DNA from 2 places in the Polymorphospora sp. A560 genome. Region 2 is predicted to be linked to the other one. Evidence: riboswitches for the same ligand, from Rfam matches in the RefSeq annotation. Region 2 holds a riboswitch; the other holds the start of a gene.
What was found. Region 2 has a riboswitch for cobalamin ahead of QCD66_RS03095 (LPXTG cell wall anchor domain-containing protein). Riboswitches for the same ligand answer to the same signal wherever they lie in the genome.

Region 1 (7,469 bases), 3.8 Mb from region 2:
GTCCGCAGCTCACGCAGCTCGAAGATCGAGTCGATCCAGCGGAAGCAGAACTCGGCCTTGCGCCGGATCGACGGGATGTTCTCGATGGCGGCGAACGCGGCGAACCGCTCCTCGTCGTCGGGCACGTACGTGTCGAGCAGGTTCAGGTAGAACTGGACGTGCACCGCCTCCTCGAATAGCTGCCGGGACAGGTAGAGCCGGCCCTCCGGGGAGTTGACGTGCTGGTAGAGGTTGATCACCAGGTTGTTGGCGACGATCGTGTCGCCGGTGGCGAAGAACGCGACGAGCCGGCTCACCAGGTGCCGTTCGGCCGGCGACAGCTTGGCCAGGTCGGCGAGGTCGGAGTGCAGGTCGACCTCCTCGACGGTCCAGGTGTTCTTGATCGCGTCGCGGTACCGGTCGAAGAAGTGCGGGTAGCGCATCGGTCGCAGGGTCAGGTCCATGCCCGGGTCGAGCAGCATCGGGGTACGGGTTTCGGTGGTCACTGGCAGGCCTCGCAGGACTCGGGGTTCTCCAGGGAGCAGGCGAGCGCCTCGTCGACGGGCGGCACGATCACGGCCGGCGCCGGGATGGCGGCGTCCGGGCGGGTGACCGCGACGGTCGCCTGCTGGATCCGGGTCGCCGGTCGCGACCGCAGGTAGTACGTCGTCTTCAGCCCGGACTTCCAGGCGTAGAGGTACATCGAGCTGAGCTTGCCGATGCTGGGTGCGCTCATGAACAGGTTCAGTGACTGACTCTGGTCGATGTACGGCGACCGCTCGGCGGCGAGGTCGATCAGCGCCCGCTGCGGCAGCTCCCAGGCGGTGCGGAAGAGTTCGCGGACGTCCCCGGGCAGTTCGGCGATGCCCTGCACGGAGCCCTCGGCGCGGCGGATCGCCGCCCGGACCGGCTCGGTCCACAGCCCCCGGGCCTTCAGCTCACCGACGAGCGCGGTGTTGATCTGGAGGAACTCGCCGGACAGCGTCTCGCGCTTGAACAGGTTGGAGACCTGCGGCTCGACGCACTCGTAGCAGCCGGCGATCGAGGCGATGGTGGCCGTCGGGGCGATCGCGACGAGCAGCGAGTTGCGCAGGCCGTAGCGGGAGACGCGCTCGCGAAGCGCGGCCCAGCGGTCGGTCTGGGTCGGGGTGACCCCCCACAGGTCGGGCTGGAGGTCGCCGCGGGCGGCGCGGGTCTGGCCGTACGCCGGGTGCGGGCCGGCGCGCTCGGCGAGGTCGGCGGAGGTCTCCAGGGCGGTCAGGTAGATCTCCTCGGCGATCCGGGTGGACAGTTCCCGGGCGGCGGGCGCGTCGAACGGCAGCCGGAGCGCGAAGAAGACGTCCTGCAGGCCCATGACGCCGAGGCCGACCGGGCGCCAGCGGGGGTTGCTCGCCGCCGCCGCCGGGCTCGGGTAGTAGTTGATGTCGATGACCCGGTCGAGGAAGGTGACCGCGGTGCGTACGGTGGCGCGCAGCTTCGGCCAGTCCATGTCGTCGCCGGCGACGTGGGCGGCCAGGTTGACCGAGCCGAGGTTGCACACGGCGGTCTCGGTGTCGCTGGAGACCTCGATGATCTCGGTGCACAGGTTGGACAGGTGCACCACGTTGCCGGGTTCGGCGGTCTGGTTGCACAGCCGGTTGGCGGCGTCCTTGAAGGTCATCCAGCCGTTGCCGGTCTGGGCGAGGGTGCGCATCATCCGGCCGTACAGGTCGCGGGCCTTGACCTGGCGCACGTGGCGGCCGTCGGCCTCGGCGGCGCGGTAGGCGGCGTCGAACTCCTCGCCCCACAGGTCGGGCAGTTCCGGTACCTCGTCGGGGTCGAAGAGCGACCAGACCCCGTCGGCCTCGACCCGGCGCATGAACTCGTCGGGGATCCAGTTGGCGAGGTTCAGGTTGTGGGTACGGCGGGCGTCCTCGCCGGTGTTGTCGCGCAGCTCGAGGAACTCCTCGATGTCGGGGTGCCACGGTTCGAGGTAGACGCAGGCGGCGCCCTTGCGTCGGCCACCCTGGTTGACCGCGGCGACCGAGGCGTCCAGGGTACGCAGGAACGGGACGATGCCGTTGGACTTGCCGTTGGTGCCCCGGATCAGCGCTCCCCGCGAGCGGACCCGGGACCACGAGATGCCGATCCCGCCGGCGAACTTCGACAGGTGCGCGACCTGGGCGTAGCGCTCGTAGATGGAGCCGAGTTCGTCGCGCGGCGAGTCGACGAGATAGCACGACGACATCTGGGTGTGCCGGGTGCCGGAGTTGAACAGCGTCGGCGAGCTGGGCAGGTAGGCCAGCGACGACATCAGCCGGTAGAAGGCGATCGCCTCGGCCGGGTTGGTGGACAGTCCGCAGGCGACCCGCAGCAGCCAGTACTGCGGGGTCTCCACGACCAGCCGGCTGGTCGGGTGCCGCAGCAGGTAGCGGTCGTAGACGGTGCGCAGTCCGAAGTACTCGAACCGCAGGTGCCCGTCGGGGTCGATGGCGTCGTCGAGCTTGCGGGCGTTGATCCGGACGAACTCGGCGGTCTCGTCGCCGATCAGCCCCTCGGCGTGGCCGAGCCGGATCGCCTGGCTGAACGAGGCGATGCCCTGGCCGCGTACCTCCTTGTCGACGTAGGCGCCGAGCAGCCGGGCGGCGAGACGCGAGTACTGCGGTTCCTCGCCGATCATCTCGGCGGCGATCTGGATCGACAGCCGGTCGAGTTCGGCGGTGGTGGCGCCGTCGTACAGGCCGCTGATCGTCCTGGTCGCGACCCGCAGCGGGTCGACGTCGGCGAGGTCGTCGGCCCACCGGTCGACGGCCCGGACGATCTTGTTGACGTCGACCGGCTCGGTCGAGCCGTTACGTTTGCGCACCTGCATCTGGGTCCGCCTGGCAGCGGGCGCTCCGGCGTCCGCCGGTGCCGGGGCGACCTCGGTGACCGTCACAACACTCTCCTCGCGACTTCGGTCCAGGGGTCCGGATGGCGGCGCGCGGACGACACCGACGGCCCCGCCGGGCCGGCGAGGATCACGATGGCGTCGGCCGTCCCGCGCGGCCTCGGACCACCGCGCACGGGCGTGCGCGGTGTGCTGGCAGGTCTTCGGACTCGTGGGCCGGCGCGGAGTCTCCGCGTTCGCCTACCGGCCGTCGCTTCCCAGGCGGCCCGGCTCGTGGCCGGGTGGCGCCCAGTGCTTCTGACGGCTGTCGTTCCCACTCACCGCTGCGGGGCAGTCCCGGACTCGCACCGGGTTCCCTCTTGCCTCGACCGCCCCGGACGGGCGGCCGAACCAGCTACGGGGGACACCATATATAGGGGACCCGCAAAAGTCACACCCAACATCTAGGCGCGGCGTGTCGCGTGAGACACGAAACGACCGAGCCGGGGGGCGCCCCGGAACCGACCGCGGTGCGGTACGGTCCACGCGTGCGCGCAGGATGGCGACGCGGGTCCGAACCCCCGCCCCCGACCGAGGCCCCACGCCGGTCCGGCATCGTGTCGCCGGCGGGCGCCGTGTCGCTGGCCGGCATCGTGGCCGCCGCCGCGGCAGCGGTCGGCTGGGCGGTCGGGCTGGCGGTGTTGCAGCCGCTCACCGAGCCGAGCGGCCCGGACGCGTACGCGGAGAACAACACCTACTGGGTGCGCGACCTGCGCTTCATGGCCATCGTCGCGGTCATACTCGGGCTGGTCCTGGCCGCTCGTGGGGATCGGCGGGCCACCCGGACCGGTGTCACCGCCGGCCTGCTCTGGATCGGCGCCGACGTGGCGCTGGACCGCTCCGACCTGGCCGGCTGGCCGGCGGCCACCGCGCTGGCGGTGCTCGGTTGCCTGGCCGTGGGCACGGTCGCGGCGACCGGGCGACGGTCCCGCCGTCCCGACCGCCGGGCGCTGGTCGTCGCCGCCGCGGTCGGCGTGGCCCTGACACCGCTGGCGGCGCTCATCGAATCCCCGACCGACACCGAGCCGGCGCTCACGCCGGCCGCGCTCACGGTCAGCGGGACACTGCTCGTGCTGACGGTCGGTTCGGCGCTCGCCGCCGGTGTCCTGACGGCACCGGCCGGTGTCGGCACCGTGGCGGCCGACCGGGCCATCCCGAACCACCTGCTCCGCCGGCTGGCGCCGGCCACGGCCGTGCTGGCGCTCGGCGCGGCCGGTGCGGCCTGGATCCGGCTGGTCGAGCCGTACGAGCGGCTGGGTCCGTCGCTGCTGCTCGGGGTGGTGCTGCTGGCCGGGCTCTCGCTGCTGTCCGCGCGCTGGCCCGCCGGCCGGCCCGCGTGGGACGCGCAGGGCGCGACGATCATCCTCCTGGCCATCGGCTATCCGGTGCTGACGATGTTCTGGCTGTTCCTGCTGATGTTCGGTACGCCGATCGCGACCCTGCCGACCGCGCTCGCCGGCAGTGTCCCGGTCAACTCGGCCGACACCGACTCGCTGTACGCGGCCGTCGGGTCGGCGACCGGGCTGACGATCGGGGTGCTGCTGGTGGCGGCCGACCGTGCCCCGTACGCCACCCGCGACGCGGCCGCGCTGCCCGACGGCTCCTGAAACCACCCCGCCCGGCGCCGGGAACCGGCCGTCAGCATAGTTGATCTTGTCGGGGAGCGCTCCCCGAGCGTTGACTAGGCATTGACATACCTCGAAACACGGTTCAGAGTGTCCGATTAAGAGAGCGCTCTCTCATGCGGTCGTCATCGGTTGGTAACCGGGTCGACACACCACGCCCTGTCGAAGAGGAGCTGCCATGCGTCCCACCCCGCCCCCGACCGGCCGATGGCCCGCCCGCCCCACCTGGCTACGCCTCGGCGCCCTGGGCGCCGCCCTCGTCGCCCTGCTCGGCGGATACGTCGTGGCCACCACAGTGACCGCCAGCGCGGCGGAGATCCTGCTCTCGCAGGGCCGGCCGGTCACCGCGTCGTCGACCGAGTCGATCGCGTTCCCGGCCTCCGCCGCCGTCGACGGCGACAACGGCACCCGCTGGTCCAGCGCCGCCGCCGACCCGCAGTGGCTACGCGTCGACCTCGGCTCACCGGTCGCGGTCAGCCGGGTCGCGCTGCGCTGGGAGACCGCGTACGCCAGCGACTTCACCATCCAACTGTCGACCGACGGCTCCTCCTGGACCACGGCACACACCACCGTCGGCGGCACCGGCGGCGACCAGAGCCTGACCGTGGCCGGCACCGCCCGCTACGTACGGCTGCACACCACGAGGCGGGCCACCGCCTGGGGCGTGTCGCTGTTCGAGTTCCAGGTGTACGGCGGCAGCGCACCCGGCGGCTGCGGCACCACCAACGCCGCCCAGGGCCGCCCGGCACTCGCCTCCTCGGTCGAGTCCGGCGCCTACCCGGCCAGCGCGGCCGTCGACGGCAACACCGGCACCCGCTGGTCCAGCGCCGCCGCCGACCCGCAGTGGCTGCGCGTCGACCTCGGCAGCACCCAGGCGATCTGCGGCGTGACCCTGAACTGGGAGGCGGCGTACGGCGTCGCCTTCACGATCCAGACCTCCGCCGACGGCAACACCTGGACCACCGTCCACACCACGACGAACGGCACCGGCGGCGTGCAGAACCTCACCGTCACCGGGTCGGGGCGGTTCGTCCGGGTGCACGGCACCACCCGGGCCACCCCGTACGGCTACTCGCTGTGGGAGTTCCAGATCCGCACCGGCACCACCGGCACCCCGCCGCCGACCACCCCGCCACCCACGACGCCGCCGCCGACCACTCCCCCGCCGGGCGGCAGCCGGCTGTTGTCGTACCAGAAGCCCGCCGTCGCCTCCTCCGACCAGAGCGACGTCAACTGCTACGAGTGTGTGCCGGCCCGGGCCTTCGACAACGACCCGGCGACCCGCTGGGCGACCAGTTCCACCACCGGCTGGGTCGACCCCGGCTGGATCTACGTCGACCTCGGCGCGACCGCCACCATCACCCAGGTCGTGCTCCAGTGGGACCCGGCCTACGCGACGTCGTACCAGATCCAGGTCTCGCCGAACGCGACCACCTGGACCACGATCTACTCGACGACCAGCGGCCGGGGCTTCAAGGAGACCATCAACACCACCGGCACCGGCCGCTACGTGCGGATGTACGGCACCGCGCGGGCCACCCCGTACGGCTACTCGCTCTACGAGTTCCGGGTGTACGGCACCGGCGGCAACCCGGTCGCCCCGCCACCGATGCCGCCGGACCCGGTCTTCCCGGCGACGCGTCTGGTGTGGAGCGACGAGTTCAACGGTCCGGCCGGCAGCAAGCCCGACCCGACGAAGTGGACGATCGACCCGGGCACCGGCCAGAACAACGAGTTGCAGTACTACACCAACAACGACAACGTGTCGATGGACGGCACCGGCTCGCTGGTGCTGGAGGCCCGGCGGCAGAGCGCCGGCGGGCGCGAGTACACCTCGCACCGGATGAACACCGGCAACAAGTTCCACGTCCAGTACGGCCGCATCGAGGCCCGGGTCAAGGTGCCCAAGGGCAACGGCCTGTGGCCGGCGTTCTGGATGATGGGCGCCGACTTCCTCACCGGCCGGCCGTGGCCGTACAACGGCGAGATCGACATCATGGAGGTGCTCGGCCGCAACACCCTGGAGGGCTACTCGACGCTGCACGCCCCGCAGTACAACGGCGCCGGCGGCTACGGCCTGAAGTATCCGGCACCCGGCGGCGTCGACTTCGCCAACGACTACCACGTGTGGTCGGCCGAGTGGGACAGCCGCGGCATCACCTTCAAGGTCGACGGCCAGACCGTCTTCTACGCCAGCAAGGACACCGTCGAGTCGACCCGCGGCCCGTGGGTCTACGACCACCCCTTCTACATCATCCTCAACCTGGCCGTGGGCGGTGACTTCCCCGGACCGGTCGACGGCACGACGCCGTTCCCGTCCCGGATGTACGTCGACTACGTCCGCGTCTACCAGTGACGGCGGTGGCCGGTGGCCGGACGCGTCCGGCCACCGGCCACCGGATGCACAAGCCCCCTCGTATGCCATCGACGCCAAGGAGGCAACCATGCGACGGGCACCCCGCAAGATCCGGACCAGGAGGGCGGCCGCCACCGGCGCGCTGTTCGTCCTGCTGGCCGGCTACCTGACCGGCACCGCCCTACCGGCCGGCGCCGCCGACACCCTGCTCTCGCAGGGGCGGTCGGCCACCGCGTCGTCGACGGAGAACGGCGGCACGCCCGCCGCCGCGGCCGTCGACGGCGACAACGGCACCCGCTGGTCCAGCGGGTTCGCCGATCCACAGTGGATACGCGTCGACCTCGGCGGGACCGCCACCGTCAACCGGGTGGTCCTGCGCTGGGAGAGCGCGTACGCCCGCGCCTTCACCGTCCAGACCTCCACCGACGCGACCAACTGGACCACCGTCCACACCACCACCAACGGCAACGGCGGGGTCCAGGACCTCGCCGTCTCCGGCACCGGCCGGTACGTCCGCGTCCACACCACCGCCCGCGCCACCCCGTACGGCGTCTCGCTGTGGGAATTCCAGGTGTACGGCACCGGCGGCGGCACCCCACCG
Region 2 (7,469 bases):
CCGTACCGGTCGGGGTCGGTGACGGACCCGGGTCGGTGGTGGCCGGTGCGGCGCCCGACGTCGGCCCGGCGGGTGTGGGCGGCGTGGTGGCCTGGGTGGTCGCGGGACCGGTCGGGGCGGCGGGCGGCGGCGCGGGTCGCGACGGGGCGGGCGCGCCGCCGGGCGGCGGATCGGCCGGGCGGCTGGCGGCCGGTGGCGGGGCGCCGGGCTGACCGCCCGGTGGCGGGCCGGCGGTGGTACGCGTCGGTGCCGGTGCCGCCGGCCGGCGGGGCGCCACGCGCGGCGGCGGGCTGCTGGACGAGGTCCGGTCCTTCGAGAACGACCAGCCCTCGAAGCTGCCCGATGGCGGGGTCCGGTTCAGCACCCCGAACTGGCTGTAGCTCCAGGTGCCACCGTTCGGCGCGTGCCAGTAGGACCAGTAGGCGCTGGCCGGTGGAGTGTCGATGCACGGTTCGCTCTGCGGGCCGGGCTTGCCCTCGATCCGGCAGATGAATCCCTCGCCCCACCGGGCGGTGCCGGTGATCTGGATGCCGGCGTTCTTCAACGCCGCCAGGCCGGTGGCCTGGTTGCCGGAGGCACACCTGATGATCGTGGCGCCGCCGAGTTCCCGGAAGTCGACGATCACCGTGACGCCGTTGGCGTCGGGGCAGTAGCCGGCGGTTCCGGCCGCGTAGGCGGGTGCGGGTGCGGTGGCGCCGGCAGCGGCGAGCACCAGCGCGGCCAGGGCCGCGCCGGCCGTCCGCAGCCCGACCCGGATCCCGGCCGCCGCCGGGTCGCGCCCGGCCGGTGTCGGCGGGAACCGGTCCGTCCGTGCGGTCACGCCCCCTCCCGGCGGCGCCGGCCGGCCACGACCAGCCCGGCCCCGGCGAGCATGACGACCGCGCCGAACGCGCCGATCGAGGTGACGTCGACGCCGGTCGTCGGCAGCCGTCCGCCACCGGACGGCGGTGGCGCCCAGGTCGTCGGCGCCGGGCTGGTCGGGCCGGTCGGCGACGGGGTGGCGGTACCGGTCGGGGTGGCGGTACCGGTCGGGGTGGCGGTACCGGTCGGGGTGGCGGTCGCGGTCGGGGACGGCGACGCGGTCGGGGAGGTCGTCGGGGACGCCGATCCGGTCGGGGTCGGGGTGGCCGTGGACGTCGGGGTCGGTTCGGTGCCGCCGGTCCCGATCTCGGCCAGCGACACCTTCGCCAGACCCAGCGCGGCCTGCCCGGTGGCCCGCCGCCACTGATCCGTCTCGTTCTCGGCGATGCCGCCCGAGATCGCGTCCGCGAGCGAGCCCGGGGTGTACGCGATCGCCCCGGCGTGCGCGGCCGCGGCCCCGCCACCGGCCGCCGTCAACTGCTGCGCGGCGACGAAGTCGGCGGCCCGGTCGGCCTCGGCGATGTGTCCGGCGGCGGCCAGCGCCTGGCCACCCAGGCCGGTGCTGTTGGTGTTGGAGTAATCGGTGCCCATCGAGCCCTGGAACGAGCCGTCGGCCTTCTGCTGGGTCAGCAGCCACCCGATGCCGGCGTCGGCGGCGGCCTTCGCGCCGGTGGCCCCTGCGGCGTCGGCCGCGAGCAGCGCCTGTACGGCCATCGCGGTCGTGTCGACGTCCTGGACCTGGCTGGCCACCGGCGCGCTGGTGCAGGCCGCGCCGTCGGTCGCCGGATTGAGCCGGAAGCCGCCGGCGACGCACTGCTGCTTGACGAGGAAGTCGACCGCCGGCTGCGGGGCACCGCCGGATCGGGCCAGGCCGAGCACCGCGAGGCTCTGCGCGAAGAGATTGCCGCCCTGCGTCGGCTGGTCGCCGTACCGGTCGAAGATCCAGCCCTGCACGGCTCCGGCGTCCGCGCCACGGATCAGGTCGAGGGTGCGGGCGCGCATGTCGTGGCTGCCGAACGAGGTCGGGTCCCGGCCGGCGACCACGGCGGCGACGAGAACCTTGGCCATCGAGCCGCTGATGAGGTAGTCGGGGGCCCAGTCGCCGCCGGTCGCGTACGAGTCGACGTTCGCCTCGACCGCGTCGGCGACCGCGTCGGCGGCGGCCGGCTCGGTGCCGGCGGCCTCCAGCGCGATCAGCGCGTCGATGGTCAGGCCCCAGTCGGTGCCGCCGAACGGACCCGCCAGGCGTCCGTCGGCCAGTTGGCCGGCCAGCCACCTGGCGGCGGCGGCGCTCTGCGCCGAATGCGGGTTGTCGGCGCGTACGGCGGCGGCCGGCGCGGGGGTGGGTGTTGTCGAAAGCGCGACGAGCAGCACCGCGCTCCCGGCGAGGGCCGGGGTGAGGGCCGCGAGAAGGCGACGGAGCATGGGACATGCCTTTCGGGAGCGGTGGTGAGCACCGCATCCCGGCCCGCAGGGGTCCGTCGATCCGGGCTCAACCTGTAGACCACGACAGTTGAGGCCGCTCGTCTCCGTGCGGGCATTCCGGCTCGTGGTGGAAGTCCACCACATACGGTTGCGGGTCAGCGCCGGCTTCACACCGGCTTCCCCCACGCGGAAACTCATTCAGTTGTGGGTAAGCCATTCTGGCTGGTAGCGAACCTTACGGTATCCAGCCACCCACGCCGCGTACATGAGGCACAGGTCACGACCTCGCATCGATGGCCACCGACGGTACGTCCGGTCCATGCGACCAGCGGTCCCGTCGGTGGCACCCGGTCGGACGATGGAGGACGGTGGCGCGCCGTTGCGACGATGTTGCCGAACGGGGTCGCGTCCGTCGGCAGATCTGGAGATCGGCAGTGAGCACTGATTCAGGCTGGAACGACTACCTGTCCACCGACACACCCGCCGTGGACGTCACACCGGTCGTCCCCACCGTCGAACCCGCCGCCGTGCCGGAACCCGCCGCGACGATCGTGCAAAGTGAACTGACCAGCGCCACCAGCGACCAGCAGTGGTCGGACTGGCACGCGGACAACAGCGCCTCGTGGGCCGACTCGGCGCAGAGCTACGTCGACTACGCCCAGCAGAGCGCCGCACAGGGCTACTTCGACGCCGCCGACAGCGCGATGGACACCGCCGCCAACCACGCCTCGATCGCCGGCGCCAACCTGGACACCTCGATCGACTACCAGACCGCGGCGAACACCCACGTCGAGACGGCCGCCACCGAACTGGCCCCGTACGACGCCGGCCTCGGCTCCGCCACGGAATGACCTGGGCGGAAGCCGGGGAGGCCAGCGCCGGCCCGGCTGCCGGCACGCCCGGCCTCGAACCGGGGCGGTTGGCCGCCGGGGCGGAGCGGCGGGTCGCCGTACCGCCCAGCGTCGCCCGTCAGCACCTGCTGCGCACCATCCGGGAACTGTCGTTCGAGCTGCGGACCGAGCAGCTCAGCGTGCTGGAGGCGGTGCGCGGCTCGAAGCTCGGCGGGGTCACGCTGGCACCGGGCAAGCTGCCGGTGAGCCTGCGGATCGGGCTGGAGGCGGCCGACACCGGCTGCCGCATCGTCGTCCTGCTCGCCGACCGCTGGCCCGGCAAGGTCGGCCGCAACTGGGGCGCGACCAGCGCGTACGTCGAACTCTTCGGCTCCGTGCTGGCCGCCGTCGACGGCGCGCTGACCCGGCTCGACCCGTCGGCGGCGGGCTCGTTCACCCCGTGGTGGCGCGACACCGGCACCGGCGACGTCGCCATCATGCAGAACGCCGCCAGCCACGCCGCCCAGGCACAGGCGGCCCTGTCGCGGCACACGTCGCGGCTGCTCGACGGTGGTTCGGCACCGCCCCGGGGGGCGTCGGTCAGCCGGTCCGGTGTGGACACCTTCGTCTTCGAGACGGCGGACGCGGTCGCCGAGGTGCCGACCGAACTGGCCGACGGCATGCTGATGGTGGGCACGCTGGTCACCAGCCGGCCCGGCGCGATGCCACCGGCACTCGTCGCACAGGTGCAGTCGCTGGTCTTCCGGGTCGAGGAACACCTCGCCGCCGACGGCCGGGCTTCGCTGTTTCCCGCCACCCCTGAGGATGTGCCGGTGGTGACCTTCCTGCACCAGCAGGCCCGGCTGCGTGGCCTGCTGCCGGTCCGCACGCTGCGGACCTGCACCACCTGCCGGCTGGAGAAGGTGACCAACCCCGAACTCGAACGGCTCCAGGAACGGACCCGACGCACCCGCGACCTGGCGACCGGCATCAGCGCGGTGGTGACCCCGTACGTCCTGGCCGGCCGGCTGGTGCAGTTGAACAGCAAGGGCCCGGAGTTCGCCTGCCCGCGCTGCCAGGGTCTGGACGCCGACGAGACCGTGGTGACGTACTGCCAGCGCTGCGGCGACCGGCGGGCCGAGACGGCACTACGCGCGTGCCCGAAGTGCCAGTTCGACTTCCGCTCGCTGCTGCCCGCCGAACAGGTGTGGCGGCCACGGACCGCCGGGCCGGACGTCGGCACCGGGCCGGCGGCGGTGGTGGCCGGACCGGCGGCGCCGCTGAAGGTTCCGGACGACTTCCCGCCGGCACACCCGCGCCCGCCGAAGGCGCCACGGCCGGCGCGCCCGGAAGTTCTCCCGCCTCCCTCCGGACCGCCGGCGACCTGAGCACGCCCGCCGTGCGAGGATCGGGCCGGCCGCTGGCGGCGGAGAGCCTCGCCGGTGCCGGCCGGCGCCGCCGGAAGCCGGCGACCGCGGCGAGCACGAAAGGTCAGCCGATGCCCACCGCCGACGAACTTCTCAACGCGACCGCCGTCGACGGGCTGGCGCGCTGCCTGCTCGACGTGGCACCGGGGCATCCGCTGCCGGCGTTGCGTCGCACGGCGGCGGCACTGGAGGGGCGGACGCTCAGCGAGCGGTGCCACGACGTACGCGACGCGCTGCTGACCGATCTGCCGGACGACTACGACGGGTTCGCGGCGGTCGTACGTGCCGCCCTGGAGCGGCCCGAATTCACCGGGTGGATGATCTGGCCGGTCACCGAGGCCGTCGCGCGGCGCGCGCTCGACGCCGGGCCGGCCGACCGTTTCGACGCCGGACTCGCCCTGCTCGCCGACCTGACCCCGCGGCTGACCGCCGAGTTCGCGGTCCGGTCGTTCCTCGCCGCCGACCTCGACCGCACGCTGGCCGTGGCACAGGAGTGGACCCGGCACCCGGACCCGCACGTGCGGCGCCTGGCCAGCGAGGGCACCCGCCCCTACCTGCCCTGGGCGCGGCGGGTGCGGGCGCTGTTCGACCGCCCGGCGGCCACCGCCACCGTGCTCGACGCGCTCTACCGCGACGATTCGGAGTACGTCCGCCGCTCGGTCGCCAACCATCTCAACGACCTGAGCCGCATCGATCCGGAGTTGGCCACGGCGACCGCGGCCCGCTGGCTCGATCAGGCGGACGAGCACACCGCGAAGGTGGTCCGGCACGGGCTGCGTACGCTGGTCAAGAAGGGTGATCCGGCGGCGCTCGGGCTGCTCGGGTTCGGTCCGGCGCCCGACATCGTCGTCACCGGACCGGTGCTCGGCGCGGCTGTGGTGGCGTCCGGCGGCGACCTGCTCTTCGAGGTCACGCTCGAGAACCGGGGGCCGGATCTCGCGGCGGTGGCGATCGACTACGTCGTCCACCACCGGCGGGCCAACGGGACGCTGAGCCCGAAGGTCTTCAAGCTCACCACGCGCCGTCTCGACGCCGGCGCCAGCCTGACGATCAGTCGGCGGCACTCGTTCGCGCCGATCAGCACCCGCACCTACCACCCGGGTGAGCACGCGGTCGAGGTCCAGGTGAACGGTGTGCGGCACGGGCTGCGCACCTTCCGGCTCGGCTCCCCCTGAGCGGCGGTGCGGGGTGGCGGCTGCCGCCCGGGGTACGGGCCCGGACGGCAGCGGGCCGGGTCAGCGCGGCTGGAAGGTCATGCAGTCGGCGAGGTCCTGGCCCGGCGCGACCCGAATCGACGGTGCCCGGCACTCGAGTTCGGCGTTGAACCGGCATTCGGCGCGCTTGCAGGCGCCGACCTGGGCGATCACCATGTCGAGCCCGCCCTTGGCCGAGGTGTCGATGAACGTGTCGCAACTGGCGGTCGTCTCGCCGATGGTGATGGCGAAGGCCCGGCATCCGTCATGGTTGTAGCCGCAGTCGGTTACCGTGCATTCCTGTACCCGCGGCATTTCCAGCATCTGTGTCATGACTACCTCCTCCGTTCGACCGTAAACCGGTACGGCACTTTCGGCACTTCGAACAGGAAAAGAGTTTGCCCAGCTCAGAGGAGCAGAGCCTTACCTAATACGCGCAGGTGAGGCTTTCCTTAATTCGACCGGCAACGTTCATTCCGGTACGGGCGGAACAGGCCTGGGCACAATTCCGCGGGGCCACGGATCCGTATTGCCGCGCGATGGTCCGGCCGGTCGGGTCAGGCGGTGACGTGTGGCCGTACCCAGGGTGCCGGCACGTCGTGGAAGGCCGCGTCGACCAGCAGCCGCTCCAGGTCACGCAGGAACCGCTCGGCCTGCTCGGGCGGCAGGTAGGCGGTGTTTGCGGTGAGCGTCAGACCGATGCCGCCCGGCTTGTCGACGACCTCCACCCGGGTCCGGTAGACGAAGCTGTCGTAGCTCTCGCCCCAGGAGAACGACGACCTCGACATCGCGGCACGGACCTCGTCCTCGCCGGTCTCCCGGCCGAACACGCTCGCGTCGGTGCTCAGCCGGATGTCGTTGAAATAGCAGTGCGCGCTCTCACCAGTATTGATCTTGTGACCGGCCGCCTCGTACGCCCGCAGCAGTTCCGCCTGCTCGTAGTAGGCCGAGCGGTACGCCTCGAGCGCCGCCGCCCACACCCGGGGCAGCAGTTTGGCGAAGTCCGGACGGTCGGCCAGGTCGACCACGATCATGCCGAGTTGGTTGAGCTTGGCGATCGCGGTGTCGTAACCGGGCAGCGAACGGTTGTTGACCATCATGAAGATGCCGACGGTGTCCCGGCCGGACCAGCCGGCGTGCACCGCGGCGATCGCCGTCAGCAGCACCGTCGAGGTGGTCACCCCGTGCCGGTTGGCGACCAGCCGTACGGCGGTGTCCGCCGCCGCCGAGACCAGGGTGCCCTGCCGGAACAGCGGGGTCAGCGGTGGCCCCAGCTCCGGCAGCGTCTCCTTGGGCAACTGGCCGAACCAGTCGACCCAGCGGGCGATGGCGCGTTGCGCCCGGCGCCGGTGGCGTTCCTCCTGCTCGCGCCGGGCGATGTCGACCGACTGGAGTCCGGGTGGCGCGGCGATGCTGCCCCGCAGCAGGAGCACCCGCAGGTCGCGCAGCACGATCTCGACGGCGCCGAAGTCGACGGTGGTGTGGCTGAAGACGAGGGCGACCTGACATACCCGGTCGCCGGCGACCACCAGTGCCACCCGTTGCGGCAGTTCCTCGGCGAGGTCGAACGCGGTCGAGGCGAGCCGGGTGGCCAGCGCCTGCGCGGTGGCGGTGCCGTCGTCGTCCGCCGGGCCGGCGTGCACCAGCAGCACCGGCTGCTCGCCGTGGCCCGACACGACCTGGAGCAGTTCCCCGTCGACGGTTCGCAGCCGGGTGCGCAGCGAGTTGTGCCG

Region 1: another riboswitch for cobalamin. It lies ahead of QCD66_RS19955 (ribonucleoside-diphosphate reductase subunit alpha); the one in region 2 lies ahead of QCD66_RS03095 (LPXTG cell wall anchor domain-containing protein).

What each region holds. Positions count from the first base shown of each region.
Region 1 is NZ_CP122282.1:4,468,951-4,476,419, forward strand. It holds gene QCD66_RS19950 (ribonucleotide-diphosphate reductase subunit beta) at 1-461, opposite strand, end outside; gene QCD66_RS19955 (ribonucleoside-diphosphate reductase subunit alpha) at 482-2,896, opposite strand; cobalamin riboswitch at 3,025-3,258, opposite strand; gene QCD66_RS19960 (hypothetical protein) at 3,376-4,494, shown strand; gene QCD66_RS19965 (discoidin domain-containing protein) at 4,691-6,868, shown strand; gene QCD66_RS19970 (DUF1996 domain-containing protein) at 6,957-7,469, shown strand, end outside.
Region 2 is NZ_CP122282.1:662,040-669,508, reverse strand. It holds gene QCD66_RS03100 (hypothetical protein) at 1-724, opposite strand, end outside; gene QCD66_RS03095 (LPXTG cell wall anchor domain-containing protein) at 817-2,286, opposite strand; cobalamin riboswitch at 2,376-2,499, opposite strand; gene QCD66_RS03090 (hypothetical protein) at 2,721-3,137, shown strand; gene QCD66_RS03085 (hypothetical protein) at 3,134-4,504, shown strand; gene QCD66_RS03080 (DNA alkylation repair protein) at 4,615-5,718, shown strand; gene QCD66_RS03075 (DUF1540 domain-containing protein) at 5,779-6,069, opposite strand; gene QCD66_RS03070 (condensation domain-containing protein) at 6,294-7,469, opposite strand, start outside.